DNA from 2 places in the Rhizobium sp. ERR 942 genome. Region 1 is predicted to be linked to the other one. Evidence: predicted binding sites of a transcription regulator. Region 1 holds the regulator's gene; the other holds the start of a gene.
The links. Region 1 encodes LexA, which represses DNA repair genes until DNA is damaged. Its sites were predicted from a motif close to TGTTCNNNNTGTGTTCNG; they were not measured.

Region 1 (15,875 bases):
GCCTTCCTCGACGGTGACCAGGCGGCCGGTCTTCTTGACCGATTCGATGATCGTCGGAAGATCCATCGGGCGTATGGTGCGCAGATCGATGAGTTCGACATCGATGCCCTGGGCTTCCAGCTCGGCAACGGCCTTGGTGGCATAGGTCATGCCGATGCCGAAGGAGACGACGGTAACATCCTTGCCCGGACGGTGGATGCGGGCCTTGCCGATCGGCAGTACGAAATTATCCAGCTTCGGCACATCGAAATGCTGACCGTAGAGAATTTCGTTTTCAAGGAAGATGACCGGGTTCGGATCGCGGATGGCAGCCTTGAGCAGGCCTTTGGCGTCGGCTGCCGTGTAGGGCATGACGACCTTAAGGCCCGGAATGTGGCTATACCAAGCGGCATAATCCTGGCTGTGCTGAGCGCCGACGCGGGCAGCAGCACCGTTCGGACCGCGGAAGACGATCGGAGCGCCCATCTGGCCACCGGACATGTAGAGCGTCTTGGCGGCGGAGTTGATGATCTGGTCGATCGCCTGCATGGCGAAGTTGAAGGTCATGAACTCGACGATCGGGCGGAGGCCGGCCATCGCAGCACCGACACCGATACCGGCAAAGCCGTGCTCGGTGATCGGGGTGTCGATCACACGGCGTGCGCCGAATTCCTGAAGCAGACCCTGGGTCACCTTGTAGGCGCCCTGATATTCGGCGACTTCTTCACCCATGACGAAGACGTCCGGGTTGGCGCGCATTTCTTCGGCCATGGCATCGCGCAGCGCTTCACGCACCGTCATCGACACCATTTCGGTGCCGGCCGGAATTTCCGGGTCAGCAGGAGCAGCGGTCTTCGGCTGAGCCGGAACCGGTGCAGCAGCCGGTGCCGGCGCAGCAGCGGCAGGCGCCTCGGTCTTTGCCGGTTCGGCGGCAGGTGCAGCCTTGGCGGACGAAATGGCGTCAGCGGATTCGCCGTCCTGCAAGAGGATGGCGATCTTGGTGTTGACCTTGACGCCTTCGGTGCCGGCGTCGATCAGCAGCTTGCCGATCGTGCCTTCGTCGACGGCTTCCACTTCCATGGTGGCCTTGTCGGTTTCGATTTCGGCAATGACGTCACCGGAAACGACCTTGTCGCCTTCCTTCTTGAGCCATTTCGAAAGGGTACCCTCTTCCATCGTCGGAGAAAGGGCGGGCATGAGAATGTCGATGGGCATAGTGTCCCTCCCCGATTTAGAGCAGAATGTCGGTGTAGAGCTCGGATGCATCCGGCTCTGGATCGTTCTGGGCGAAATCGGCGCTGTCGGCGACGATGTCGCGGACATCCTTGTCGATATCCTTCAGATCGTCTTCGGTTGCCCAGCCCTTTTCGAGCAGGCGGATACGGACCTGCTCGATCGGGTCGTGCTCGGAGCGCATCTTCTGCACTTCATCCTTGGAGCGGTACTTCGCCGGGTCGGACATGGAGTGACCGCGGTAGCGGTAGGTCAACATTTCCAGAATGATCGGGCCTTTGCCGGAGCGGCAATGCGCAACGGCTTCGTCAGCCGCAGCCTTGACGGCGCGAACGTCCATGCCGTCGACCTGGATGCCGGGAATGCCAAAGGAGGCGCCGCGCTTGGAGAAATCGGCCTGCGCGGTGGCGCGAGCCGTCGAGGTGCCCATGGCGTAGCGGTTGTTTTCGATCACGAAGATCACGGGCAGCTTCCAGAGCTGCGCCATGTTGAAGCTTTCGTAGACCTGGCCCTGGTTGGCGGCGCCGTCACCGAAATAGGCGACGCTGACATTGTCATTGCCGCGGTACCAATTGGCAAAGCCGAGACCGGTGCCAAGCGAAACCTGGGCGCCGACGATGCCGTGGCCGCCGTAGAAATTCTTTTCCTTGGAGAACATGTGCATGGAGCCGCCTTTCCCTCGGGAATAGCCGCCCTGGCGTCCGGTGAGCTCGGCCATGACGCCACGGGCGCTCATGCCGGTCGCCAGCATATGGCCGTGGTCGCGATAGCCGGTGATGACCTGATCACCATCCTTCAGCGCCATCTGCATGCCGACAACGACAGCTTCCTGGCCGATGTAAAGGTGACAGAAGCCGCCGATGAAGCCCATGCCGTAAAGCTGACCGGCCTTCTCTTCAAAGCGGCGGATCAGGAGCATCTCACGATAAGCCTTGAGCTCCGCATCACGATCGAAATCTGCGATCGGGCCGCCATTGGTTTCCTTGGCAGGCCTTGATGCTGTCTTACGGCTGGAAACGGTCGCGTTTTTTCGCGGCGCCATTCAACCCTCCCTGTGTGAGTAGCCTCGTTTTATGGTGAGGCGTAACATAGGGAAGATTGCCCGCCACAGCAATGCTATAATTGCATGGCTCATATTCTTCGCAAGTCATTGATATAACTTACAAAAACGCGATTAACCGAAATTCGGTTAATTATGGCTATTTGTTGAAGATGACGATCTCGTTCGCTTTGGAATAGGTCAACTGATAGCGTGCATACTGATCGAGCATATCCTTATCCAGAGAGCCGTCACTCAACAGCGCGACCTCCTTTTCAAGGTGTTCGCGCTTGGCGACGAGATCAGCCAATTCCTTGGCGCGGTCGAGGCGGCGCTGCTCGAAAACTTCGGTCGCCTTCAGGCCGTAATCACCATGAATGCAATGATAACCGAAGTAGCTCACGAAAGCGATGGTGATGGCGGGAAGGATGAGACGGCCGAACCTTCTCTTCTTATGATACTTTGTCCACATACTCGCTCGTCACGCTCTGGCTTTACGCGATCTCCCAAAGCCAATGCGCTTCGAACAAGATCACATCAAATCAAACACCTAGAGCTAATTTAACCCGCAGAGATTAACCGTCCGTTGACTCTAACAGTCGGGACCAACAAAAAACCGCGCCCGAAGGCGCGGTTCAATCCAAGTAATAATTTTGCCGTGGATCCGGATGGATCCGACAGGTCAGATATCAGCCACGAAGGATGGAGCGGCCGGCATATTTTGCCTGTGGGCCGAGCGCTTCCTCGATGCGGATGAGCTGGTTGTACTTGGCAAGACGGTCGGAACGCGACAGCGAGCCGGTCTTGATCTGGCCGCAGTTGGTGGCAACGGCGAGATCGGCGATCGTGGAATCTTCCGTTTCGCCCGAGCGGTGCGACATGACGGCGGTGTAGTTGGCCTTGTGTGCGGTTTCGACGGCGTCGAGAGTTTCGGTCAGCGAGCCGATCTGGTTGACCTTGACGAGGATCGAGTTGGCAACGCCCATGCGGATACCGTCGCGCAGGCGAGCGGAGTTGGTGACGAACAGGTCGTCGCCGACGAGCTGGGTCTTCTTGCCGATCAGGTCAGTCAGGGTCTTCCAGCCTTCCCAGTCGTCTTCAGCCATGCCGTCTTCGATCGAAACAATCGGGTACTTGGCTGCGAGTTCTGCGAGGTATTCAGCCATGGCGCCGGATTCCAGCGTGCGGCCTTCGCCTTCGAGAACGTACTTGCCGTCCTTGAAGAATTCGGTCGAGGCGCAATCAAGGCCGAGAGCGATTTCGTCGCCCGGCTTGTAGCCGGCCTTTTCGATTGATTTCATGATGAAGTCGAGAGCTGCCGGCGCGCTGGAAAGGCCGGGTGCGAAACCGCCTTCGTCACCGACGTTGGTGTTATGGCCCTGCGATGCCAGTTCCTTCTTAAGCACATGGAAAACTTCCGAACCCATGCGGACAGCTTCGCGGATCGAGTCAGCGCCGATCGGCAGGATCATGAATTCCTGGAAGTCGATCGGGTTATCGGCATGGGCGCCGCCGTTGATGATGTTCATCATCGGAACCGGCAGCAGGCGGGCATGAGCGCCGCCGACATAGCGGTAGAGCGGCAGGTTGGCGCTCTGGGCAGCAGCCTTGGCGACGGCCAGCGAGACGCCGAGGATAGCGTTTGCACCAAGGCGCGACTTGTTCGGCGTGCCGTCAAGCTCGATCATGATGTTGTCGAGCTGGATCTGGTTTTCGGCGTCCATGCCGCCGATGGCGTCGAAGATTTCCGAATTGACGGCTTCGACGGCCTTCTCGACACCCTTGCCATGGTAGCGCTTGCCGCCGTCGCGAAGCTCGACGGCTTCATGCGCGCCGGTCGACGCGCCCGACGGAACCGCCGCGCGGCCCAAGCTGCCATCTTCGAGGTAGACATCGACCTCGACAGTCGGATTGCCACGGCTGTCGAGTATCTCGCGGGCGATAATGTCGGTGATTGCGGTCATGATAGCTTCCTGCTCGCTGGTTTATAAATCGATTTAAATCGTCTTAATCGAAGGCGCGGAAATTACAATGGCGATCCGCGCCGCGATTTGGCACTCCTGCAGGCCCGTAACGTAAATTCATGTCAGCCTGTTGAATGCCGGCTACGTTTCAAGCCTTGGCGATGGCGTCGAAGGCCAGCAGCTTCTCCAGAAGCCGTGGCATATCCTTCAAATAGACCATGTTTGGGCCGTCGGACGGTGCATTGTCGGGATCCTCATGCGTCTCCACGAAGAGACCGGCAACGCCGACGGCGACGGCCGCGCGCGCCAGCGTCTCGACGAAGCGGCGGTCGCCGCCGGTCGAACCGCCCTGCCCACCAGGCTGCTGCACGGAATGGGTCGCATCGAAGATGACGGGCGCGCCCATCGCCGCCATGATCGGCAGCGAGCGCATATCCGAGACCAGCGTGTTGTAGCCGAAGGAGGCACCGCGCTCGCAGAGAAGAATATTCGGGTTGCCGCTGTCGTTCAGCTTGGCAAGCACGTTCTTCATGTCCCACGGCGCCAAGAACTGGCCTTTCTTGACGTTGACCGCGCGGCCGGTCTTGGCGGCTGCAACCAAAAGATCGGTCTGGCGCGACAGGAAAGCAGGGATCTGCAGGATATCGACCGTCTTGGAAACGATGGCGCACTGCTCTTCCGTATGGATATCGGTCAGAACCGGAAAGCCATATTCCTTCTTCAGGTCTTCAAAGACTTCCAGCGCCTTTTCCAGGCCGATGCCACGCTTGCCCGACAGCGATGTGCGGTTCGCCTTGTCGAAGGAGGACTTGTAGACAAGGCCGATGCCCAGCTTGCCGCAGAGTTCCTTCAGGACGCCGGCAACCATGAACGCATGGTCGCGGCTTTCCATCTGGCAGGGGCCGGCAATCAGCGACAGCTTTGCAGTATTGGAAAAGAGGACCTTGGAGGCACCCTCGCCGACGGTGACTTCCGAATTCGTGCTCATATTATCTCCTCAAAGGCGAACAATGCGCCCTGACCGGGTGCCAACCTCGCCAATAGACGATTGTTCTTACGCGTATAGGTGACGCCGTTAGCAGTGAAATGCGACGATGTCACGGAAAGATCGCGCGTTTTGAAAAGGATTGCACGTGCTCTGAGCCCCGGATCATTCGTGCGAACAGGTAGATCATAGAATGCCTCCATTCCTTCCGGCGTCAAAATCTCCAGATCGGCATTGGCGGCCTTGATCGTCAGGCCAAAGGAATGCTCCATAATGCGCGGGCCACCGACAAGCTCCTCGAAGAAGCCGCGATAGGCCGCCGGCTTCGGCGCGCAAAGCGCTACCCGCGCGATACCAGTCACGCCGTTTTCGTGACGCTCGAGCACACTGCGGTCAGCCGGCAGCGGATTGATGCGCTGACAGCAGAAAGCGAGAAAATCCGGCGCGCGCAGATCGGCGGCGAAGGCAAGACGAAAACCGGCCGTGGTTTCCGTTCCATCCGGCATCTTCATGGGACGGGAGAAATCCAGCATCTGCCCCGCCGAAATCGCAGCTGCTTTGAAGCGCTCGTCATCCGCCACCGCGTCATCCGTACCGAATACCACGGCCGAAAAGCCATTTTCGCCGACCCGGAAGCGATAAGCCTGGTCACGAGCAACGAAAACGTTGCCATCCAAGATGCTCTTTTCGCACTGCTCCATCGATGCCACGCCCAGAGGCTCTAAATAGGTTTTATCGGCAAGGAAGACGCAAGCATTCTGCGTGCCAAAGGGATGGCGCGCATCTGGAGCCACTGTAAAACCGAGCTTGCCGAGGCGCTCGCGTGCCAGAGCGATATCGACGGTCGGCAGCACGAGATGATCCAGCGGATGCGGAGACGAAATCATGGCTTCTCCTGTTTGCTTGCCGAAGCAGATTTGCGCCCATCCCCCGCGCAATTCAAGATGGAAGCATGGAACACCCGGAGCACACGACATGGATCGAAGGCAATCTCGCAAACGTGATTGCTGATTCTCTGCCATGGCTGGCTCATGCAGCCGCGCGGCACGTTCATCCAAATGCTCGGCGCACGGGCTGACGACAAAGTCTCGGAAGCGAGTAGAGCGGCATTTCTCTTATTTTTCTGCAGGTTAACGGAGACACAGCGCGCCGATGTTCGGAGCCGATCCATTCGCAAATGGTAATTATTTAACTGACCTCACAAGGCTTTACCGAAATTTAAGTACTTGCGGAACACATATGGAACATATAGTGTCCGTTCTGGATTTGTTTCACAGCTTTTCTTGATTCTGGGGTTCCAAGACGATGTTGACGCGCAAGCAGCAGGAACTGCTTCTCTTCATTCACGAACGCATGAAGGAATCCGGGGTTCCGCCATCTTTCGACGAGATGAAGGATGCACTGGATCTGGCATCGAAATCCGGTATTCATCGCCTGATTACGGCACTGGAGGAGCGGGGCTTTATCCGCCGGCTGCCGAACCGGGCCAGAGCGCTCGAAGTCATCAAGCTTCCCGACGCCTATAATCCGAGCCTGCAGCAGCGCCGCGGCTTTTCTCCGAGCGTTATCGAGGGCAGCCTCGGAAAGCCGCAGCCCGTTGCCCCGCCCGCTCCGTCGAAGGTGGCAAATGACGATCACAATGGCTCGGCGTCGGTGCCCGTGATGGGCCGCATCGCTGCCGGTGTTCCGATCTCGGCCATCCAGAACAATACGCACGACATTACCGTTCCCGCCGACATGCTCGGATCCGGCGAACATTATGCGCTTGAAGTTCGAGGGGATTCGATGATCGATGCCGGAATTTTCGACGGCGATACCGTCATCATCCGCAATTCGACGACGGCCAATCCCGGCGATATCGTCGTTGCACTCGTCGACGACGAAGAAGCGACACTGAAGCGCTTCCGCCGCAAGGGTGCCTCCATCGCGCTGGAAGCCGCAAACCCGGCCTATGAAACCCGCATCTTCGGGCCGGACCGCGTCAAAGTTCAGGGCAAGCTCGTTGGCCTTATTCGTCGCTATCACTAACCGGTGAATTGTCGACGACGGGTGACGCTGGCGCAATTGGCGCGTCGAATTTGCCAGTGCGCCAATCATAGGTTCGATGCCTGGTCCATGGACGCTGCGGGTTCTCGAATGCGGCTGAGATAATGGGCCTGTCTGCGGTAAGTATCATTTCGATGGAGCCGGTTTTGCGCAATGTCGCACCGGTTATGAGCATCGCTCCGGAACGGCAGTGGTTCAGCCGCATTCGGATTGGCGTTACGACGATATTCGCCATATTGCAGGCTGAGGGTAGATAGGCTGCGTTCTCGATCGTAACCAGTATCGCGCCGTTTTCGAGGATGGCTGCGCACCATGCTCCTTTCTGGCAGGCGAAACTGCCCTGCATGGTACGGTCCAAGGCCTCCTCCATTGCGGTGCGGACCGCCCTCTGTTCTTCACTGTTCAATCGCTTATAACGATCTGCCTTGCCGATTTGTGGAAGTCGGCTGTCAGCCGAGAGCATGGTCGGAGGCTGATGTTCCGCCGCAACCAGTGCCTTTTGCCATTGTTCGAAAATGAAGGCCTGCGGTTTCTCACGATTGGTCGCGAGTATATCGTCCTGGCGCAACGCGACCAGAACGCCATCTTCGGAGATCATCAGGTCGGGTTTCGGTACGCCAGATCCGAATGCCGCCAAGCCCATGGACAAGAGCGATAATAGCAGGCCCAGATGGCGAAGCCGGGTCCGCAATATGCTCATGATCAGGAAGCCGATAATGAATGTGGGCATCAGCCAGGTCGGCTGGCGACCGAAGGTAATGTCACCTCCCCAACCAGCTACGGTTCTTGCGATCATGATAACGAGTTCCAGTCCCTCTCCGGTGACTTTCCAGAAAGGCCCGTCGAGACCGAGCGGCATGAGCAGCATCGCCGCCATGCCGAATGGCATGACGATAAAGGAGACGATGGGCATAGCAGCGAGATTGGCGGCGAGCCCATATGTCGCCAACCGGTGAAAATGCTCGATCGAGAAGATAGCCGTCGACGCGCCGCCGATGAACGAGGTCGACGTCACGCCTGCGAAGAAGCGCATGACGAACAATAGCGGACTTAATAGACGGACGCGCGGCAAAATGTTTTCGCGATGTCGCCGCCGCTTCCATAGCGAATAGCCCGACACCAGCGCCAGCGTTGCGGCATAAGACATCTGGAAGCTCGGGCCGAGCACTTGCGACGGCGACAGTACGAGAATGACAATGGCAGAAAGTGCGACGTTGCGCAGACTGATGGATGGTCGATCAAAAAGCACGGCCGCGAGCATGATCGCCATCATGATGAAGGCACGCTCGGCGGATACACCGAAGCCGGAGATGAGATAATAGGCCGTTACGGTGAGAAGCGCGCCGAGGGCTGCGAACTTCTTGGTCGGCCAGGCCTGCGCGACGCCGGGAAACAGGCTGAACAAGTAGCGTAGGCCGATGTAGAAAATGCCGGCCGACAACGCCATGTTCAGACCGGAAATTGCAATGATATGGGTCAGGCCGGCAATTCTCAGCGCTTCCGTCGTATTCTTGGAGATTGCGCGTCTCTCATCGGTGACAAGCGCCGCGGCAAAGGCGCCGGTATCTCCCGGCAAGGTTTGCCTGATCCTGTCGCCTATGCTGTTACGCAACCCGGCGAGCCAAATATCGGCCATATCCATCAGAGCACCGGCGGCGTTATCACCGGCCGGAGACAATAATTTCGGCGTTCCGTAGGCAAAGCCGTTCGCACCGATACCATTGAAATAGGAACTGAAGGCGAAATCGTTGAGGCCAAGCAAGGCCGGTCCGGCCGGCGGCGTCAACCGCGCCCTACCCTGGATGCGATCACCGAGATCGAACGGCTCCGCCTGCTTGCGCACGAAGATCGTAACCCGCTGCGGCGCGCGGCGAATGGAAGGTTTTTCCGTTGCCTCGACGCGAACGACGTAGCGCCAGCGTCCATTGTCATAGGATTCCCGTCGTTCGATCTGACCGGTCACGGTCGTGGTCACGGCCGAATCGAGCATGACGGTAGAAACCCGCCAGCTCTCGCATTGCGCCAGCGCCATGCCCAGGCAAAGGAGCATGCCTGCAAAAAGCAGATGGCGAAACAGCCTGCCTGCCTCCCGCATGAGCGCAAAGCCACAGGTAAAGACCAACAGGCCTGCAAGAACAGCCTGTGGAGGCGGATCGCTGCCAGCCTTGAACCAGAAAATTGCACCAAGGCCGATATAGATCGGCGCAAGCAGGACCGCGCGACCATGGGCCGCCTCCTCTTCGATCAATCCGAAGGTGCCAAGCCGAATGCGGCTTGATACCCGCAATAGCCGGGATGTCAGCCGCGTCTGGTCCTGCGTCCGTTCCCGTCGCTGCACTTCGGCGGGCAAGATATTCGTGGCAACAACAGGGCGAGGCTGCGAGAGCGCAGCAACGTCCCCACCCTCTTTCCGCTGCTCGGATGCCTCCAAATTAGGCACTCGCCGCCGTCCCCACGCAAAACTACAGCTTTTGCGCGATTTTTGCCGTTAGCAGGCGATGAATTCAACCAAAATCGACGCAAACAGGGCTCAATTGGGCCGGTTTCGCCGCCTAGCATAATTAGAGGCGCTTCTGCAGTGCCCAAAAGTTGATACTGCATTGCACAATTCAGCGTTAGGATAACTTGGCATTAGGCTCGGGATCATATAGCTAGTCGGTAGTCGCTTAACCTTTTGGCGCTTTTTATGGCGTCAATCCCGCCAAATCTTGGAGGATCAGCATGACGGAACAAAGCGCGAAACTAACTTGGGGTGAAAAGACGGTGGACCTGCCGGTCAAGACCGGAACCATCGGCCCGAGTGTCATTGATATTGGTGCCCTTTATAAGAACACCTCCACTTTCACTTACGATCCTGGTTTCACCTCCACCGCGTCGTGCGAGTCGAGCATTACCTACATCGATGGCGACGAAGGCGTTCTGCTGCACCGCGGCTATCCGATCGATCAGCTGGCCGAACACGGCGATTTCCTCGAAGTCTGCTACCTGCTTCTCTACGGTGAACTGCCGACGGCAGCGCAGAAGAAGGACTTCGACTATCGCGTGACCCACCATACGATGGTGCACGAGCAGATGTCGCGCTTCTTCACCGGCTTCCGCCGCGACGCGCATCCGATGGCCGTCATGTGCGGCTGTGTCGGCGCGCTTTCCGCCTTCTATCACGACTCCACCGATATCACCGATCCGCATCAGCGTATGGTCGCAAGCCTGCGCATGATCGCCAAGATGCCGACGCTCGCCGCCATGGCCTACAAGTACCATATCGGCCAGCCCTTCGTTTATCCAAAGAACGACCTCGACTACGCGTCGAACTTCCTGCGTATGTGCTTTGCGGTTCCGTGCGAAGAATACGTCGTCAATCCGGTGCTGGCCCGCGCCATGGACCGCATCTTCATTCTGCATGCCGATCACGAGCAGAATGCTTCCACATCTACGGTTCGTCTGGCAGGCTCTTCCGGCGCCAATCCGTTTGCCTGTATCGCTGCAGGCATCGCCTGCCTCTGGGGACCGGCTCACGGCGGTGCCAACGAAGCGGCCTTGAACATGCTGAACGAAATCGGCACGGTCGACCGCATTCCGGAATTCATCGCCCGCGCCAAGGACAAGAACGATCCGTTCCGCCTGATGGGTTTCGGCCACCGCGTCTACAAGAACTACGACCCACGCGCCAAGATCATGCAGAAGACGGCGCACGAGGTTCTCGGCGAGCTCGGCATCAAGGACGATCCGCTGCTCGACATCGCGATCGAACTGGAGCGTATCGCTCTGACCGATGAATATTTCATCGAAAAGAAGCTGTATCCGAACGTCGACTTCTATTCCGGCATCACGCTGAAGGCTCTCGGCTTCCCCACGACCATGTTCACCGTTCTGTTCGCTCTTGCCCGCACCGTCGGCTGGATCGCTCAGTGGAACGAAATGATCGAGGATCCGCATCAGCGCATCGGCCGTCCGCGCCAGCTCTACACCGGCGCTCCGCTGCGCGAATATGTGCCTGTTTCCAAGCGCTAAGCTTCGGTATTGAAACAAAAAAACCGGTCAGAGATGACCGGTTTTTTTATGGGCTAGAACGTCCAGAACAATCTGCGCAGCCTTGTCGCCAGGCGGCTCCTTCGTCTGCATCCGTTCCCAGACCAGATCGTAGCCAGCAAGCATCGCCGCACGCTCCGGTGTGTCGCTCGACAGGCGCTCCATATAACGAGCCAGCATGCCCGGCCGCAGAACATCGTTGATGAGCTCAGGCAGAACGGCATAGTCGGCGATGAGATTTGGCAAGGCGGCTGTCCAGATCTTGATGCGCGACAGCACGAATTTCGCCAGCCATTCCGTCTTATAGGTCGAGACTACGGGAACGCCCGCCAGCCCAAGCTCCAGGATCACCGTTCCGGAGGCTGCCATGGCGGCATCCGCCTTGGCAAAGGCACTCCATTTGGCATCTTGGCCGACGAGTATATCCGGCTTGACCTGCCAATTGGCGGTCAAAGAGCGAACCACCGCCTCCTGCCGCGGCACGGTCGGCAGCAGAAAACGAACATTATCATTTCTCCGGCTAAGTTCTTCGGTAGCCCGCTCAAAAACCGGAAGGAGTTGCCGGATCTCCGATGCACGCGATCCGGGCAAAAGCAGGATCGTCTTCGCCACATCGGCACCGGCCAGACCGCGCAAGGCGCGCTGACGTCGCGTCTCCACAAGATTGGCATCGACCGTCAGGCGGTGGCCGACATAAGTGGTTACCGGACCGCCCAGGCGCTTCATGGCAGCAGGCTCGAACGGCAAGACGGCCAGCACATGGTCGACATAGGCAAGCATCTGCTGTGCGCGATATTCTTTCCACGCCCAGACGCTGGGGCAGACGTAATCGATAACAGGCAGATCGGGTAACGCCTTGCGCACCCGCTTGGCAACGCGATGCGTGAAATCGGGGCTGTCGATGATCACGAGCACGTCCGGCTTTGCAGCAATAACCGCATCCGCCGTCTGCCGGATGCGGGCCAGCAGCTTCGGCAACCGTTTGATGACCTGAATGAAGCCCATGATCGAGAGCTCGGAATAATCGAAGAGCGAGCGCAGGCCGTGCGCCTCTAGCGCCTCGCCGCCGACACCCACCAGCTCGACCGGACCATCATGGCGTCGCTTCAGGGCCGCGACGAGATCGCCGCCCAGCAGATCGCCGGAAACTTCTCCAGCAACGACGGCAAGCTTTAAAGACGCTGAGCTCACATGAAGCCCTCCGTACTCAGTCCGCGATCGATGCCGCAGACGAAAATACCGGCCTCGTCCGCGGCGGCGATCACCGTTTGCCGGTCGAGGATCAAGGCCCTGCCGGCTTCGACTGCGACGCCGGCTAGGCCAGCCTTCTTGGCATTCGATACCGTAGAAACGCCGATCGATGGCAAATCGGCCCGAATATCCTGCTGCGGCTTGCAGAGCTTGACGAGCACGCCGCGCCGGCGTGTCGAGATGCGTCCTGCTGCGCGCAGTTCGGCAACTCGCTCGATCATCTTATCAGTACCCTCGGCGCCTTCGAGCGCAACAACGCGGCCGCCGACGCTGACCGCGCCCTGCCCGACATCCAGGAGTCCCAGTGCATCCGCCGCCTTTGCGCCTTGAGCGATATCGCGCAGATCCTCTTCCACCGGCGAGATTTTTCCAAGCGGGCCGGTCGTCGCCAAGAGATCCGGTGCGATTTCATGCGCACCCACGACGCGAACTCCGCCAGCTTCGATCAGGCGAATGACCATCTGCAGGACGGCATTGTCGCCGCCCGAAAGAAGCGTGCGAATGGTGGAGGGCAATTCCTTGATGACGCGCCAAGTGGGATGCACCTGCCGCCACGAAGGGCGTCGTGCGACACCGCCCGACATGACGACACGATCGACGCCATGTCGGCGGAACATCGCCTCGAGGCCAGCAAAATTGCCGACGCCGAGATTGGCGTGATCAAAGGCAGACCAATCGCGATCGGCCTCGTCGGTCAAAGCGATGATAACGGGATTTTCACCGGCCTGGCGGGCGGCGTCGGCGACGTAAACCGGCAAAAGCCCGCTGCCTGCGATGATCGCCAGTCTGCCCTTGCCGTTTTCGCTGGCCGAAACCACCCTCAGCTCTTGCCGCGATTCGGCGATGAAAGCGCGCGATCGCTATCGGCAGCAATGAAATCGAGAATTTCCATCACTTCCTTGCAATCGGCATATTCCTCGCGGATAGCCGCTGCATTGTCGCGGATGGAACCTTCGCCTTCGAAGATGCTCTTGTAGGCGCGGCGAACGCGGTGGATGACGGCACGATCAATCCCTGCGCGGCTCATCCCGACGACATTCAATCCTGACAACACGCCTGGATTGCCGTTCAACATGCCGTAAGGGATGACATCGTAGCTGGCGGCCGTAAGACCACCAATGAAGGCCTGGCGGCCGATACGGGTGAACTGGTGCACCGCGCAGCCGCCGCCAAGAATGGCGCGATCTTCGATGGTGACATGTCCGGCCAACATGACGTTATTCGACATGATGACATTGTTTCCGACGCGGCAGTCGTGAGCGACATGCGAGTTGGCAAGGAACAGGTTGTTGTTGCCGACAATCGTCCTGCCGCCGTAATCGGCCGTACCGGTATTGATCGTCACGCCTTCGCGGATCGTGCAGTTCTCGCCGACATCAAGCGTCGTTTCCTCGCCGTGATGATGGACGCTCTGCGGATCGCCACCGACAACAGCCATCGGAAAGATCTTCGTTCCCTTGCCGATTGTCGTACGACCGGTCACAACGGCATTATTGAGCAACTGAATATCGTCATGCAGCACAACCTTGGGACCGACATAGCAGAACGGGCCGACAACAACATTCTCGCCGATGACCGCGCCGTCTTCGACAACCGCCAGCTTATGGATGCGGGCGCTCTTTGCGATGCTGCTCATGCCTGTTCCTGATCCTTCCGTACGATCATCGCACCGATATCGGCCTCGGCGACCAGCGAACCGTCAACCTTGGCATCGCAATGGAACTTCCAGATGGTCCCACGCTGCTTCTGCTTGACGACGTGGAATTCGACACGGTCGCCCGGAACGACCGGCCTGCGGAAGCGGGCGTTGTCGATCGTCATGAAGTAAACGAGGTTACCGCCGATGCCGTCCTTGCGGGCGCAGATCGCGCCGGCTGTCTGCGCCATTCCCTCGATGAGCAACACGCCCGGCATGATTGGCGATTCCGGGAAATGTCCGGTGAATTGCGGCTCGTTCGCCGTCACGTTCTTGATGCCGATCGCGGAATTATCGCTATCGATCTCGATGATCTTGTCGACCATCAAGAAGGGGTAGCGATGCGGCAAAAGCTTCATAATTTCAATGATGTCAGCCGACGACAGCGACGTCTTGGCTTCCTCAGTCATGCTCCGCACTCCCGTCTTTCTTGTCTCTGGCTCCTGACCGCTTCGCGATCTCCGCCGATTCCCTTAGAAAATCCCATAGCGGCCGCGCAGGAAGACCCGCATAGCGCTCGCCCGCCGGGATGCTGTTCATCACGCCGCTCTTGGCACCGATCTGCACGCCGTCGCCAATGTGGATATGCCCGTTGAGGCCCGCCTGCCCGCCGATCTGCACGCCATCGCCGATCACCGTGCTGCCGGCAATGCCGACCTGGCTGACGATAGCACAGTGGCGACCGATGCGGACGTTATGTCCGATCTGGACCTGATTGTCGATCTTCGTGCCTTCGCCGATCACGGTATCGTCCATGGTGCCGCGATCGATCGTCGTATTGGCGCCGATCTCGACATTGTCCTGGATGATGACGCGGCCGATCTGCACGATCTTGACCATGCCGCGCGGTCCCGGCGCATAGCCAAAACCGTCCTGGCCGATGCGCGTGCCATTGTGGATGATGACGCCATTGCCGAGATAGGCGCAGAGCACGCTCGCTCCGCCGCCGATGCTGCAATTGCGCCCGATCTTGACACCCGGCCCGATGAGGGCATTAGGGCCGATATAGGTCCCCTCGCCGATCTCCGCACCAGGGCCGACGATCGCACCGGGCTCGATGCCGATATTGGCCTCCAGCTTAGCGGTCGCATCGATGGTCGCAGCGGAGGAAATCACGAGCGGGCTTGCCGTGAACGTAACCGGCCGCATGGCTTGCGGATGCAGCAACGCGCCGGCAATGGCGAAATCCGTATGCGGCTTCTTCGACAGAAGTACCGGGATGTGATCGGGAACGAAAGACTTCAGTGCCGGAAGGCAAATGATGGCTGAAGCCTTGCAGGTCTCCAGCTCAGCGCGATTCTTTCGGGAAAGGATATAACAAACGTCACCCTCGCCTGCCCGATAGACGGGAGCGATAGATCTGATGACGACCTCGGAAGAGGCCGTATCAGCCAGTTCCGCCCCAAGATGCTCAGCCAGTTGTTTCAAGCTGACGCCACCATGGGGCGGGAAAAAACCAGTATGTTCCATAAGCACCAGCTCCAGAACGGTGTTCAAGCCCGCAGTTCTGGACTGCCGATATCAGAACTGGTTGGCGATGCCAAACCGGAAATTCTCGGTCTTGTCGTAATCTTCCTTCAAGACCGGCACGGCGTAGTCAACACGGATGACACCGAACGGCGAAGACCAGATCAGACCGGCACCGAGCGATGC
Region 2 (15,875 bases), on a different contig from region 1:
CGCAACAAATGGCAATGGCAAAGTCCGGCCGTCTTGTTCCGGGCACTGCAAACGTGGCAGCAGCAACGGTAAGCCAGCAGCAGATGGATGCCGCACAGGGACGCTTCGGCGCGCCTGTGGCGAACGCTGCCAATCAGGGAACCGCCGCAATTGCTGCAGCAACGGGCGCGCCCGCCGGCAGCACGTCAGCCGCAGCGGCCTATGCAGCATCCGACGTGCCCCTGGTGCCTTCCGTGGTCGCGATTCCTATGCCCAATCCGGCACGTCCTGGCGATGCTGCCCTCACGCCAGTTTCCGCCTCCGTGGCTCAGAGCGAGCCGACCATTCCGATGACATCGGATGTGGCGGCCATTCAGGTTGCCGTGCCGACGCCGCGTCCGGATTCGATGGCACAGGCAGAGGTCGCCTTCGCCACGCCCGCCCAGATGGGTATTCCGCGCTATGCGGACAACCGCATGCATTATGACTTCAATTTCGACAGCAGCGGCCCGACGGTCGTTCCTGCTGTCATGACCACCACCAACACTCCCAATTACGATTCCGATGTCCCGGCGGCGGAGAAGGGCTACGTTTCGAAGCTCATTCAGAAATACGCCAAGCTTTACGAAATTCCGGAATCCCTGATCCATCGCGTCGTTCACCGCGAAAGCCGTTACAATCCGAAAGCCTATAATCGCGCCGGATATTTCGGCCTGATGCAGATCAAGTACAATACGGCCAAGTCCATGGGCTACGAAGGCCCGCCGTCCGGTCTCCTCGACGCCGAAACCAACATCAAATACGCCGCCAAATATCTGCGCGGTGCCTGGATGACGGCGGACAGCAAGGCTCAGAACAAGGAAGCCAATGCCGTGCAGCTCTATGCCCGTGGCTATTATTACGACGCCAAGCGCAAGGGCCTGACGGACGTCGCCAACGGCAATTACTGATTTTACCAAAACCTTATGGGAAGCCGGCCTAGTTCGTGGCCGGCTTTATTATATCCATGATCCGCTTCACCAGGATTTGCGGTCGATAATACGCCCAGGTCGGCGTCAACCCCATCCGCACGACAACGAGATTGGCCGACGGGACGATTGCGATCGTTTGGCCGTCGTGACCGGTCATCCAGAAGGTATCCGCAGGCAGGCCAAATTGCGCATTGGAGCCGCCGGGGCCTGCAAGCCAGGCCTGAACCTGCGAGTAAACGCCCTCGGAAGCCTTTGTCGGCGTGCGCATGGCGCCGACAAAGCCTTCCGGCAGCAGGCGATGCCCATTCCAGACCCCATCCTGCAGCAGAAAGAGACCAAAGCGCGCCCAGTCCCGGGCATTGGCATAGAGATAGGAGCTGCCGACGAAGGTGCCGCGCTCATCGGCCTCGAAAACGGCGCTGTACATGCCGAGCGGCCCGAAAAGCGCCTCGCGCGGATAGGAGATGGCAGCGCTCAGATTGGGCAGCCGGTTCATCCAGAGGCGCGAAAGCAGCGCTGCCGTACCGCTGGAATAGCTGAAACGCTCGCCGGGCGCAGCCAACTGATGCGCGTTGGCTGCGATACTGGTCACGTCCGGATCGAGATAGAGCATGCGTGTAACGTCCGATACAGTGCCATAGGATTCGTTGAAGGCAAGGCCGCTCTCCATGGCAAGAAGATCGCTGAGCTTGATATCCTTGCGTGGGTCCACGCTCCATTGCGGCAGAAGATTCTGATCGTCGAAGGACATACGCCCGGCCAGCATGAGCCGGCCGATGATGGCGGCATTGACCGTCTTGGTCATCGACCAGCCGATCAGCGGCGTTGCCTTGCTGAAGCCATCGCCATAGGACTCGGCGACAATGCGCCCGTCCTTGACGACAACGATCGCGCGCATGGCAGGCCCGGCGAGATCCAGATTCGATACGATATCGGCGAGCTTCTTCCCGACATCGCCCTGACCGAGGTTTACCGTATCCCCATCCGGCCACACAGCGTCGCTCTTCGGCGCCTTGACCTTGTTGAGGAAGACGGCGCTGCGGGCCGCCTGCAGATCACCGTCCGGCACCAGCGCGCAGCCGAGCGCCCCCCGATAGAGCGCACGGTTCGGCGCAAACAGTCCAAGGAAGCGGGCCGTGACGACGCCCTCGTCCCGGTCGACATAGACGCGAATGAGCTTCAATGCCGGATTGCCGGGAGCCTGCACATCCTCCTCCATCACTTTTTCCGGGTCCCGTTTGGCCACGAACGTATTGGAGCAGACGATCTTTGCCGCGTAGCCATCGCCAACCTTCAGCAATTCCGGCGGGTAAAGAGAGAGCCAGACGGCCCCGCCGGCGACAATGATCAGCAGCAGAACAACCAGAGCCGCGATCACTCTCGATATCAAACGCATATTACATACCCTCCAGAAAGGTAGGCGGAGACAATCAGGAAACGCAGCAAGATGAAAGACCTATGATGGTCAGGGCTCCTTAAATATGTGCAAGGATGCTTTTCCGCCGGATCTGCCAACAGCCCGCGTCATCAGACTGTAGCATTGCCGGGTTACACGCCCTGAACTTCACAAATCGGTGACAAGACTCAGATGACGGAATTCGCCCCGGATGCCGGTCTCCAAAAGAACCGGAAACTCAAGGACGCTCTGCTGCAGCACAAGGCATTGTCCAAAGCGGGTCTCTCCGAGCGCTTGTTCGGAATGCTATTTTCCGGCCTTGTCTATCCGCAGATCTGGGAGGATCCGGATATCGATATGGAGGCGATGGAGCTGCAGGCGCATCATCGCATCGTCACCATCGGTTCGGGCGGCTGCAACATGCTCGCCTACCTCTCGCAAAATCCCGCATCCATCGATGTCGTCGATCTCAATCGCCACCACATTGCCCTGAACAAGCTGAAGCTTGCAGCCTTCCGCCTGCTTCCCGGCCATGCGGACCTGGTGCGCTTCTTCGGAACGCCCGGCATTGCGGCCAATAGCCAGGCCTACGATCAGTTCATCGCGCCTCGCCTCGACGCGGCAACGGCGGACTACTGGAATGGTCGCGATCTCTATGGCCGCCGCCGCATCACGGTCTTCAACCGCAATATCTACAAGACCGGCCTTCTCGGCCGGTTCATTGGCGCCGCCCATATACTGGCACGCCTGCACGGCGTCCGCCTCGACAAGATGACGGAAGCCCGCACGATGCGCGAGCAGCGTCAGTTCTTTGAAGAGGAGATCGCTCCGATCTTTGACAAGCGAGCGGTCCGCTGGCTGCTCGGCCGCAAAAGCTCGCTCTTCGGCCTCGGCATCCCGCCGCAGCAATATGACGAGCTTGCAAGCCTGGCCGGTGACGATTCCATTTCCGCCGTGCTGAAACACCGCCTGGAAAAGCTAGCCTGTCACTTCCCGATGCGTGACAACTACTTCGCCTGGCAGGCATTCTCGCGACGCTACGCTGCCCAGCACCAAGGCCCCCTACCCACCTATCTCAAGCCGGAGCACTATGCGGCGATTCGCGCCAATGCCGATCGTGTGAGCGTCCATCACGCCAATTTCACCGAGCTTCTCGCTTCGAAGCCGGCAGCCTCGCGCGATCGCTATGTCCTGCTCGATGCGCAGGACTGGATGACCGATGAGCAACTCAATGGCCTCTGGGCGGAGATTACCCGCACGGCGCGCGAAGACGCCCGCGTCATCTTCCGCACGGCCGCCGAAAAGAGCATCATTGAGGGCCGCCTCTCTCCAGCGATCCGCGATCAGTGGGTCTATTTCGAAGAACGCTCACAGGAACTCAACACCCGTGACCGTTCGGCCATCTACGGCGGCTTCCATATCTACGGAAAAAAAGCGTGAGCCAGGCGGATACAGGCATAGAAACCAGCGCGAACAACCACGCCAAGCTGATGGACGGCATGTACCGCTATCAGCGTCACATCTATGATCTGACCCGCAAATATTACCTGTTCGGCCGCGATCGGACCATCGAACAGCTGAATGTGCCCGTCGGTGGCTCCCTCCTGGAAGTGGGCTGCGGCACAGGCCGCAATATGCTGCTCGCCTATCGGCGCTTCCCGTCCGCTCACCTCTATGGCCTCGATATCTCGCAGGAAATGCTGATCTCGGCACGCAGTAACTTCCGTGGCCTGAAACAGATGCCGGATTTTCGCGTCGCCGACGCTACAGCCTTTTCACCCGCCGATTTCGGCACCGATGGCTTCGACCGTGTGATGATCTCCTACGCGCTCTCGATGATCCCCGACTGGACAAGGGCTATCGACGCGTCGCTCGACGCAGTCGCGCAGGGCGGCGAGCTTCACATCGTCGATTTCGGCCAGCAGGAGGGATTGCCGGGCTGGTTCCGCGCCATGCTCAAAGGCTGGCTGAAGAAATTCCACGTCACTCCGCGCGCCGATCTTCTGACGGTGCTCGAAGAGAAGGCTGCAGCGCGAGGCATGTCGGTGAAAACCGAAAGAATCGGCCGCGGTTACGCCTGGCGAGCCGTGGCGGCACGGCACGGCGCCTGAGTGCCGATGGATTCCAGCGCAAAATCCGGCCTCGTAAGACGCCAAGCATAAGAATTTGCTTGAAGATAACGCATTTTTTACGTTGATATGGTGAATAAAGTGGCAAGACCAGCTGGCAACGGTATGGTCTGCCGCTCTTTCGGATTATCGGGGACCATATTACGGAAGCCAAGTCTTGGGGCAGCAAGATCACTCGCGCCATAACAGGATATCTATGCGCCGGCTTCTGGCATGCCTACTGCCGCTCGCTCTTGCCTTGACCGGCTGCACGACGGGCTACGATGCCCTGTCGACGGCGACTCTCCCCAAGACCAGGTTCGCCGATACGAAGCCACAGGATTTCGGCCGCGATCACCCGCAGCGCCATCCCATCCATGGCATCGATATTTCCAAGTGGCAGGGCGATATCGATTGGAAAGCCGTCAAGGGTTCTGGCGTGGCTTTCGTCTTCATCAAGGCGACAGAAGGCAAGGACCGGATCGATCCGCGTTTCTCTGAATATTGGAATGAAGCGAGCGCCGCGGGACTTCTGCATGCGCCTTATCATTTCTTCTATTTCTGCTCCACTGCCGATGAGCAGGCCGATTGGTTCATCCGTAACGTGCCGAGGGATGCCATGGCGCTTCCGCCCGTCGTCGACGTCGAATGGAATCCCGGCTCCCCCACCTGCAAGACCAGACCAGCGCCTGAAACGGTACGCAGCGAGATCAAACGCTTTATGGATCGCCTGCAGGCCTATTACGGCAAGCGCCCGATCATCTATACTTCGGTCGACTTCCATCGTGAAAATCTTGTCGGCTATTTCCAGGACTATCATTTCTGGGTCCGATCCGTCGCCAAGCACCCGAAAGAGACTTACGCAGGTCGCAACTGGGCTTTCTGGCAATACACATCTACGGGGGTCATTCCGGGGATCAAAGGCCCGACAGACATCAATGTTTTCGGCGGTTCTGAGCAGAACTGGCAAAACTGGGTGGCCGCAGTAGAGAAGCAGGGAAATTCTTAATACTGAGCCCATTTCACTCTTGCTTATGTCACAATCTTCTGTGAAAGCGACCCTATTCTATCACTAGGAAGGATCGCTCATGGATCGTCACACCATTCGACGCGGCGCTCTCGCGTTGCTCTTCGCCTCAGCCATGACCGGTACGGCATTGGCTCAAAGCGCGGCTCCGGCAACGGTGCCGCCCGCGAGCAGCGATGCCACTCCAAAAGTAGCCTGCGGCGGCGATCTCACGACATTTCTGGCCGGCGTGAAGGCCGAAGCGATTGCGGACGGCGCGGATGCTGCAGCCGCCGACAAGACGCTCGCCGGCGCCCAGATCGACCAGAAGGTTCTTGCCATGGACCGCAGCCAGGGCGTCTTCCGTCAAACCTTCCTCGAATTCTCCCAGCGCACCGTCAGCCAGGGTCGCCTCGACATCGGCCGCCAGAAGATGAAGCAATATGCCGACGTCTTCGCCAAGGCCGAACAGGACTATGGCGTGCCTCCCGGCGTCATCACCGCCTTCTGGGCGATGGAAACCGATTTCGGCGCCGTCCAGGGCAATTTCAACACCCGCAACGCGCTGGTCACTCTCTCGCATGATTGCCGCCGGCCGGACTTCTTCCGCCCGCGCCTGATCGCGCTGATCGAGCTCGTCCAGCGCGGCGATGTCGACCCGGCAACGACGACGGGTGCGTGGGCCGGCGAAATCGGCCAGACACAAATGCTGCCGCCCGATATCATCGCTTATGGCACGGATGGCGATGGCGACGGCCATGTCAACCTCAAGACCAGCGCACCTGACGTCATTCTGACGACAGCGCGATTCCTCCAGCATCTCGGCTTCCAGCGCGGTCAGCCCTGGCTGCAGGAGGTGACGGTTCCGGACAATCTTCCCTGGGAAAAATCCGGCATCGGCGGCCCGCTGACCGCGGGCGATTGGTTCAAGCTCGGCGTCACCCCCCGCGACGGCAATACGAGCTTCGGCTCCCTGCCGGCTGCTCTCATCCTGCCACAGGGTCGCAAGGGGCCCGCCTTCCTGACCTATCCGAACTACAATACCTATCTCGGCTGGAACCAGTCGTTTATCTACACGACATCGGCCGCCTATTTCGCGACGCGCTTTGCCGGCGCTCCGCCCTATAACAAGGGCAATCCCGAGCCGGGCCTGAACGATGTAGACATGAAGGCGCTTCAGACTAAGCTCGTGGCCCGCGGCTACGACGTCGGCAAGATTGATGGCATCCTCGGCTCCGGCACGCGTGTCGCGATCCAGAAGGAACAGTTCCGCCTGGGTATGCCGGCCGATGGCTGGGCAACGACAGCACTGCTCAACGCACTCTGATTTCCTCCATATATCGATCGAAAAAGGCGGCTCCAGGCCGCCTTTTTTGTATCTGCTCCCCTCACGCCCATGAGCAAAATAGCAAGAAACGGGTGGAGAACCCGCACTCTTCCGGTTTAGATGCATCGAAAGAGGAGAATGCCATGAACGGCCAACATCGAATGAACGCCTCGACCTGGGGCCTGCTGCTATTGCTCGGATTGATCTGGGGTGGTTCGTTCTTCTTCGCCCGTATCGCCGTTCATCATGTGCCGCCCTTCACGCTCGTCTTTCTGCGCCTTTCGCTGGCAGCCGTGGCATTGCATCTCTATCTGGCTGGTCGCCTCAACATCTATCAGTCCCTGCGCCGTTATTGGCCGCAATTTTTGCTGCTGGGCTTAATCAACAATGCGATACCGCATACGCTGATCTTCTGCGGCCAGACGCAAATGGGTGCCGGGCTCGCATCCATCCTGAACGCGACGACGCCGATGTGGACCGTGTTGATCGGCAATCAACTGACAACGGATGAGCGCCTGACATCGGCCAAGCTGGTCGGCTGCCTCACCGGCCTTCTCGGAACGATCGTGTTGCTCGGACCGAGCGTTACCAGCGGCGGCTCGGTACCCTTCTGGGCACTCATATTGCCGATCTTGGCAGCAATCTCCTACGGATTTGCAGCGATTTATGCCAAACGCTTCAAGGGCATCGCGCCGCCGGTTGTGGCAGCGGGCCAGTTGACAGGCTCCTCGCTCATCATGCTGCCGGTTGCGCTGGTGATCGACCAACCTTGGACGCTTGCCACCCCGCCGGTGACGGCAATTGCAGCCATTCTCGGCCTGGCGCTGCTGTCGACTGCTTTCGCCTACATCCTCTATTTTCGCATCATCGAACTTGCAGGCGCCACCAACACCTCCCTCGTCACTCTGCTCGTGCCGCCGAGCGCGTTATTGCTCGGCTTCCTCTTTCTCGGCGAGCGAATGGGGCTGACCGAAATCGCTGGCATGCTGCTCATCGCCGCAGGTCTGCTCGTCCTCGATGGGCGGCTTTTCATGTGGATGAAACGCGGCGTCAAAACGCGGGAAATATGATCTCCTGCTCCATTCAGATGGTCCGCAGTCACAACATATTAATATTTATTCACAGCCCGTCATTGAGCCAGCAATCGACATTTATAACGCAATATCAAAATGTTGCCGAAAGCTCATGAATCACACCACGAATTCGATACCGCGCCGCAGCATCGAATGTTCTTTCCAAGCAACACATTTTCGACATAAAATTTAACCGCTGACTGAGGAGGAAGACATGGGATTAACGCGATCCATCAACGTCCTAGTGGTCGGTGCGGCCTTCGCTTTCGTCGTGACGATGCTCTTCATCTGACGGCTTCGGCGAAATACGCAAACGACCAAACTCCGAAAAGCTAACAAAACCTCTGTTTCATTAGAAAAGCGCATGCCCCGCCGGACATGCGCTTTTTCATGAGTTCGCGCGACGTACTTTAGGCGGCCGCCCCGGCCCGCGCATCCACCTTGCGCTCAAGGCCCAGCCGTTCAAGCACGGCGGAAACCAGTGCCGAACGGTTCATTGTATAAAGATGAAACTCGTGAATACCACGGCGCACCAGATCCTGGATTTGCTCGGCGGCGACATCAGCTGCGACCTTGGCGCGCTCCTCGACATCCTCGTCCAAACCATCAAAACGCTCGTCGAGCCAGGTCGGAATATTCGTGCCGCAGGCGCCGGCGAAGCGCTTGAGTTGCGTCAGGTTCTGGATCGGCATGATGCCCGGCACGACGGGAATCTTGATGCCGGCGGCGCGAACGCGATCGTGATAACGCTCGAAGGCGTCATTATCGAAGAAGAACTGCGTCAGGGCCCGGTCGGCACCATTGTCCGCCTTGCGCTTCAGCATATCGATATCGGCTGCCGTATCCCGGCTTTCCGGATGCTTTTCAGGATAGGCAGAGACGGAAATATCGAAATCGCCGCGCTCGCGCAAAGCCTGCACCAGTTCCGCAGCATTGGCATAGCCGCCCGGATGAGGCTGATAGGCCGCGCCGACACCACCCGGCGGATCGCCGCGCAGCGCGACGAAACGGCGAACGCCGGTAGCCAGAAACTCGTCGATCACCCGATGCGTGTCCTCACGCGTGGCACCGACGCAAGTCAAATGCGATGCGGTCGTGAACGGCGTCTCATGGATCATCTTGCGCACGGCAGAAAGCGTCGGCGCTTTGGTCGAACCGCCTGCCCCATACGTAACCGAAACAAACTCAACGTCCCAATCGCTGAGCTCGTCAACGGTGTTCCACAGTTGCTGCTCGGCCTCCTCCGACTTCGGCGGAAAGAACTCGAAGGAGATGCGGATACCCGCGTTATGGCTTTCTGATCTCGAAGACATGTCAAACTCTCCCGGCAAGAATGGGGGATGACTGGTGGCCCTGGTCGGACGCAATCAGCAACCGCGGGTCGCGCGCCAGCCAGATGGTCACGGTCAGCGCCTGACCGCCTTCCCTCCCCGAATGAAGATCCTGCACGCGCTCCACATCCAGCCCCGCCAGTTTCAGCCAATCCGAAATGGCCTGATGCGAGAAGCCGAGACGCAGATGCGCATGTTCGTCACGCAGATATTCAAGCCCATGCGGCGCGAGGTCGATGATGACAAGCCGGCCGCCGGGCCGCAGCATTCGCGCCGCCTCATTAATGGCAACCTCCGGCTGATCAAGGAAGTGCAGCACCTGATGGATGGTAATGAGATCGAAATCCTGCTGCTCGAGCGGCAGGTTGAAAATATCGCCATGCCGCACCGAGGCAGCGGTGATATTGGCCCGATCGAGATTGGCGCGCGCAACGGCCAGCATGTCGCGGCTGGCATCGATGCCGACGGCGCGGCGATAATGTCCTGCCAGAAGCTGCAGCATCCGGCCCGTACCCGTGCCGAGATCGAGAAAGGAGTCGATCGGCTGCGGACCGATGAGATCGATCAGCGCCTTGTCGACATCCTCGTCGGCGACATGCAGGCGACGCAACTCATCCCATTCGGCGGCATTCCGGCTGAAATAGGCCTGCGCGCGTTCGGCGCGGATACGCTTTACGGAGGCGAGACGTTCCCCGTCACGCAGCAGCACCGTATCCTTTTCGGCGGTATGGCGCAGAAGGCTGCGGGCGAGCGTCACGGCCTTGCCCTCCTGTTTCAGGCGGAAATAGGCCCAGGCGCCCTCCTGGTAACGATCGATCAGACCGGCTTCGCCGAGCAGTTTGAGATGTCGGGAAATGCGAGGCTGCGACTGACCGAGAATTTCGGTAAGATCGGTCACTGTGAGATCACCGGCTGCCAGTAGCGCCAGAAGACGCAGCCTAGTCGGCTCGCCGACCGCCTTCAGCACGTCTACTACGTCATCCAAGCCGAGTTTAACCAGATCCGTCATTTCACACCCAATCAAGATATAAAGATATCTTTATGTGATTTGAGTGGACTCTGCAAGGGCTAATCACCGAAGACGCCGGCAGGGCGTCGGAAATCTGTTAGTTTTTGTCGGCTGGGGAATATATGCGTCCTGCCCCAAGACAAAGAAAAACCCCGGACGTGCCGGGGTTCTCCATGACGGAAAGATAGCAAACTTACCGTGTCAGACGCTTGTGTGCCTGGCTGCCCGGATTGAGAGCATCGGGGCCGAGGCGGCGGACCTTGTCCTGTTCGTAATCTTCGAAATTGCCTTCGAACCATTCGACATGGCCGTCACCTTCAAAGGCCAGGATATGCGTGGCCAGGCGGTCGAGGAACATGCGATCGTGGCTGATGATGATGGCGCAGCCGGCGAAGTTTTCGAGTGCGCTTTCCAGCGCTCCCAGCGTTTCCGTATCGAGGTCGTTGGTCGGTTCGTCGAGCAGAAGCACGTTGCCGCCGGACTTCAGCATCTTGGCTAGGTGCACGCGGTTGCGCTGACCGCCAGAGAGACTGCCGACCTTCTGCTGCTGGTCGCCGCCCTTGAAGTTAAAGGCGCCGCAATAGGCGCGCGAGTTCATGTCGAACTTGCCGAGCTTGATGATTTCGGCGCCGCCGGAGATTTCCTCCCATACCGTCTTATTGCCATCAAGCGCGTCGCGGCTCTGGTCGACATAGCTGAGATGCACCGTCTCGCCGATGCGGATCGAGCCGGAATCCGGCTTTTCCTGGCCGGTGATCATCTTGAACAGGGTCGTCTTGCCGGCGCCGTTCGGGCCGATGATGCCGACGATGCCGCCGGGCGGCAGCTTGATCGACAGATCGTTGATCAGGGTGCGGCCTTCGAAACCCTTGGTGATGCCCTCCATCTCGATCACCACCTGGCCGAGACGCTCGCTGACCGGAATGATGATCTGCGCATCGCCAGGACGCTGATTTTCAGCAGCATCGACCAGCTGTTCGTAAGCGTTGATACGCGCCTTGGACTTGGCCTGACGGGCCTTGGGGCTGGAGGCGATCCATTCCTGTTCGCGGCTGATCGCCTTCTGGCGGCCAGCTTCTTCGCGAGCTTCCTGCAGCATGCGCTTGGCCTTGGCCTGCAGATAGGCGGAGTAGTTGCCTTCGTATGGAATGCCGCGGCCGCGGTCGAGTTCGAGAATCCAGCCGGTAACATTGTCGAGGAAGTAGCGGTCGTGGGTGATCATCATCACGGCGCCCGGATAGTCGCGCAGGTGCTTTTCCAGCCAGGCAATGGTCTCAGCGTCGAGATGGTTGGTCGGTTCGTCGAGCAGCAGCAGGTCCGGCTGCGAGAGAAGCAGGCGGCAAAGCGCGATACGGCGGCGCTCACCGCCGGAAAGGCTGGTGACTTCGGCATCGCGCGGCGGGCAGCGCAATGCATCCATGGCCATTTCCACCTGGCTTTCCAGATCCCAGAGGTTCTGGCTGTCGATGATGTCCTGGAGCTTGGCGCCCTCTTCCGCCGTCTCGTCGGAATAGTTCATCATCAATTCGTTGTAGCGATTGAGGATTTCGGTTTTCTTGGCAACGCCTTCCATGACGTTTTCGAAAACCGTCTTGTTGGGATCGAGCTGCGGCTCCTGCGGCAGATAGCCGATGGTGGCGCCTTCGGCGAGCCAGGCTTCGCCGGTATATTCCTTGTCGAGGCCGGCCATGATGCGTAGCACGGTCGACTTACCTGCACCGTTCGGACCGAGAATACCAATCTTGGCATCGGGGTAGAAGGAGAGATGGATATTCTCGAGAATTTTCTTGGCGCCATAGGACTTATTCAGACCGGCCATATGATAAATGAACTGACGTGCCATAGCTTGGGTTGCTCCACGGACGAATAGCGTTGCGAGTTGTGCCGCTATGTAGGGGAAACCCCGCCCTCGGGCAACGGCGAAACCTCGTCCGAGGGCATTATCCGCGTCAGAAAAGCCGTATTTTCTCAGAAGCCGGCCGCGTCCACCACGCCCCGATCGCAGCCGAAGGAGGTGCTGCCGGCACCTTGGATCAGTTTGGCGAGCCGCGGCTCACTGCCTTGTTGCGGATCGATCGCATCCTCCGAGAGGCCGATGGTCAGCTCTGAAATCATCCTGACATCGCCGACACGGCGGCAGCTCATCTTGATGCGCGCATTGGCGCCCTCGCCGAAACTCTGGTCGAAGGCTGCCTTGATGCTCTCGGCATCCAGCTCCTTGCCGATATTCTGGGCGAAGAGATCGCGCACAGCAGATGTATTGAGCTCGGCGATCAGGCCTGCGGCGATGGAGAAATATTGATCTGCACTCAGCTTCGTGCAGGTGCCGTGCTTGATCCATTCATGCCGTTCCAGGCCCGATTGTGTGCCCGGCATTACCTTATCGAGCTTCACCTTCACGTCTTGGGAAAGCTGTACCACCGGCAGGTCCTTCCAGTCACGGCCACGATCCGCCTGTTTCAGATCCTCGGAAACATCGCAATATTCCTGCCGCATCGGCCAGAGACCATGCAGCGAGAAATTCGTCGCGTCATGATTGTTCGACGATTGGTTCCGGCATTCCGCCTTCTTCTGGTTCGTCTGACAAAATGCCGGCTCCCAGCTTGCCGCCAGGATAAAGCGCGTCCGTCCACGGCTATGCTCCTGCGCCATAGCGCTTGCCGCCGCCCCGACCGAAACGAGCACAACCGTAAATACCCGAAGCCACTGCTTCATGCGTACCTCCAACTAGAACATTATAGGAACAAATAAGCAGTTTGAGCGAGCGGGCGCAATCCTGAATCGCAGCGCTCGGAAAGATTTATTTCTGTGAGCTTTACCACCTATCCATTGCAATCGGGCGGATGATGACCTTTCGTCCAACTGGGGAGGAACGAATATATGTTCGCCGAGACGAAGCGCCTGAAAAGTCCGACGGGCGCAACCCTTGCCTACCATCATTTGCCGGCGGCAACCGATGCTCGCGGCGTCCTGCTGATATCGCACGGTCTTGCCGAGCATTCCCGCCGATACGAGGCCTTTGCCGATGCGATGGCAGGCCAAGGCTTCCATGTCTATGCCCACGATCATCGCGGCCATGGCGAGACCACCGCCCCTGACGCGCCGATCGGCCGCTTTGCCCTGAGAAATGGTGTCGAACAGGTGATCACCGATGTGCTCGCCATGCGCGAGCTTGCCGCAAGTACCCATCCCGGCCTGCCGATCATCCTGTTCGGGCATTCCATGGGTGGATTGATCAGCCTGAACGCGGCCGTCACGCATCCGGACAAGTTCGATGCGGTCACCGTCTGGAATTCCAATTTTAATCCAGGCCTCGCCGGCCGCGCCGCCCAGCTCATCCTGAAAACGGAGCGCATGTTCAAGGGATCGGACGTCCCGAGCGGGCCGCTGCCGAAACTGACCTTCGGCACCTGGGGTAAATCGATCAGCAACCGTCGCACGGATTTCGACTGGCTCTCGCGTATTCCTGGGCAGGTGGACAAATATATCGCTGATCCGCTTTGCGGCTTCGATGCCTCGGTCTCGCTCTGGCTCGACCTGTTCGAACTTACCTTCCGCGCACCACAGAAGGCGCATCTCGATCGTCTCCGCCGCGACACACCGATTCATCTCGTCGGCGGCGGCAAGGATCCGGCAACCGACAATGCGAAAGCGATTTCCTGGCTGGCAAAGCATTTGAAAAAAGCCGGCTTCTCTCGTATCACCACCGAGATCTATCCCGACATGCGGCACGAGACGCTCAACGAAATCGGTGCCGAGGACGCCATCTCCCGCTTTGCCGACTGGTGCAGAACGGCGGTGGCAAAGACCTGATTCTCAAGGAAATTCTGCAATGAGCACCTCCAGCGGCTCCTCGGTCCGATTGCCGCAATCGGAGCTGACTTTCGGCCTGTCGATGATGTTTCTCTCCGTCATCCTCTCACCGGTCATTGATATCTTCTCCAAGCTTGCCGCAGCCACCATCCCACCCGGCGAAGTGACGGCCGCCCGTTTCATTTTCCAAGCCCTCTTTGCGTTGCCGATAATGGCGATGCGCTGGCAGTGGGGCGTTTGGACGTGGCGACGCAGCGGCGTTCATGCTATACGCGCCGCCATGCTCACGCTGTCCATGGTGTCGTTCGTGACCACGCTGCAGGTGATGGAAGTCGCCGATGCCATCGCCATCTTCTTCGTCGAGCCGATGATGCTGACAATCCTCAGCAGTATCTTCCTGAAGGAAACCATCGGCTGGCGGCGCTATACTGCTTGCGCCGTCGGCTTTTTCGGCGCGATGCTGATCATCCAGCCAAGCTTTCAGGAAGTCGGCTTCATCGCCCTGCTTCCCGTCGTCACCGCGCTTTGCATCGCCATCTACGTGATGATCACGCGCGTCGTCTCCCACAGCGAGGATGCTTGGTCGATGCAGTTCCAGACCGCCATATGGGGCACCGGCTTCAGCCTGATCCTGCTTGTCATCGGCCGGGCGACGGGCGCGGTAGTCCTCGATCCGGTCATACCGGATCTGACCGCCATGCTTTATCTGCTCGGCGTCGGCGCCACCGCGGCGGCCGCTGGTATCCTCACAGTTTACGCTTACCGCGCCGTGCCGGCCTCGACGCTCGCGCCGCTGCAATATTTCGAGATCGTCTCCGCCACTATCTTCGGCTGGCTCGTCTTCGACAATTTCCCGGATGCGATCAAATGGCTCGGCATCGTCATCATCATCGGTTCGGGGCTTTACATTCTGTGGCGCGAGCGGCGCTTTGCTTCCAAGCCGGTATCCGATACCTCTGAAACGGCATTCACACCGTAGGCGAGTGGATCGATATGACAGACCAGAAAACAAAGAAACCTCCGCTTTCCGGTATTCGTGTCATTGAGCTTGCCCGCGTGCTTGCCGGCCCCTGGGCGGGGCAGATGCTTGCCGATCTCGGCGCGGATGTCATCAAGGTGGAAAATCCCGACGGCGGCGACGACACCCGCCAATGGGGGCCGCCCTTCGTCGAGGGCAAGGATGGTGAAAATCTCTCCGCTGCCTATTATCACTCTGCCAATCGCGGCAAGCGCTCGGTGATCGCCGATCTGAAGACCGAGGAAGGCCAAGAGCTGGTGCGCCGCCTGGTGAAGACGGCAGATGTGGTGATCGAGAATTTCAAGCTCGGCGGCTTGGTAAAGTACGGGCTGGATTATGAAAGCCTGAAGAAGATCAATCCCCGGATCGTCTATTGCTCGATCACCGGCTTCGGCCAGACCGGACCCTATGCCAGCCTCGCCGGCTATGACTATATCGTCCAGGGCATGTCCGGCTTCATGTCGATCACAGGCGAACCGGACGGACAGCCGATGAAAGCCGGTGTTGCGATCGCGGATATCTTTACCGGCATCTATGCCGTCTCGGCAATCGAAGCCGCCCTGATCCACGCTCTGAAGACAGGGGAAGGACAACTCATCGACATGGCGCTGCTCGATGTGCAATCGGCCGTGCTCGCCAACCAGAACATGAACTATCTGATCTCCGGCAAGCCGCCCGTACGGCTCGGCAACGCTCATCCGAATATCTCACCCTATGAAGTCGTGCCCACCGCCGATGGCTATCTCATCCTTGCTGTCGGCAATGATGGACAGTTCCGGCGCCTGTGCGCCATTCTCGGGGTGGAAACCCATGCCGATGACGAGCGCTATGCGACCAACAAGAC

Region 2: a site for LexA is predicted at 12,929-12,946, ahead of FBZ97_RS04165 (ribonuclease). Genes of this name have one in related genera too.

The regions. Positions count from the first base shown of each region.
Region 1 is NZ_VIUA01000003.1:763,236-779,110, reverse strand. Features, by position in the region: gene FBZ97_RS16445 (pyruvate dehydrogenase complex E1 component subunit beta) at 1-1,194, opposite strand, end outside; gene pdhA (pyruvate dehydrogenase (acetyl-transferring) E1 component subunit alpha) at 1,211-2,254, opposite strand; gene FBZ97_RS16435 (septum formation initiator family protein) at 2,412-2,723, opposite strand; gene eno (phosphopyruvate hydratase) at 2,941-4,215, opposite strand; gene kdsA (3-deoxy-8-phosphooctulonate synthase) at 4,364-5,203, opposite strand; gene FBZ97_RS16420 (VOC family protein) at 5,200-6,087, opposite strand; gene lexA (transcriptional repressor LexA) at 6,506-7,228, shown strand; gene FBZ97_RS16410 (ComEC/Rec2 family competence protein) at 7,209-9,686, opposite strand; gene gltA (citrate synthase) at 9,968-11,257, shown strand; gene lpxB (lipid-A-disaccharide synthase) at 11,285-12,466, opposite strand; gene FBZ97_RS16395 (LpxI family protein) at 12,463-13,344, opposite strand; gene lpxA (acyl-ACP--UDP-N-acetylglucosamine O-acyltransferase) at 13,347-14,162, opposite strand; gene fabZ (3-hydroxyacyl-ACP dehydratase FabZ) at 14,159-14,632, opposite strand; gene lpxD (UDP-3-O-(3-hydroxymyristoyl)glucosamine N-acyltransferase) at 14,625-15,692, opposite strand; gene bamA (outer membrane protein assembly factor BamA) at 15,744-15,875, opposite strand, start outside.
Region 2 is NZ_VIUA01000001.1:845,408-861,282, reverse strand. Features, by position in the region: gene FBZ97_RS04215 (lytic transglycosylase domain-containing protein) at 1-929, shown strand, start outside; gene FBZ97_RS04210 (serine hydrolase) at 958-2,346, opposite strand; gene FBZ97_RS04205 (DUF3419 family protein) at 2,539-3,786, shown strand; gene FBZ97_RS04200 (class I SAM-dependent methyltransferase) at 3,837-4,457, shown strand; gene FBZ97_RS04195 (GH25 family lysozyme) at 4,672-5,463, shown strand; gene FBZ97_RS04190 (lytic murein transglycosylase) at 5,543-6,787, shown strand; gene FBZ97_RS04185 (DMT family transporter) at 6,931-7,857, shown strand; gene metF (methylenetetrahydrofolate reductase [NAD(P)H]) at 8,271-9,173, opposite strand; gene FBZ97_RS04175 (metalloregulator ArsR/SmtB family transcription factor) at 9,175-10,200, opposite strand; gene ettA (energy-dependent translational throttle protein EttA) at 10,394-12,043, opposite strand; gene FBZ97_RS04165 (ribonuclease) at 12,169-12,915, opposite strand; gene FBZ97_RS04160 (alpha/beta hydrolase) at 13,081-14,013, shown strand; gene FBZ97_RS04155 (DMT family transporter) at 14,033-14,992, shown strand; gene FBZ97_RS04150 (CaiB/BaiF CoA-transferase family protein) at 15,007-15,875, shown strand, end outside.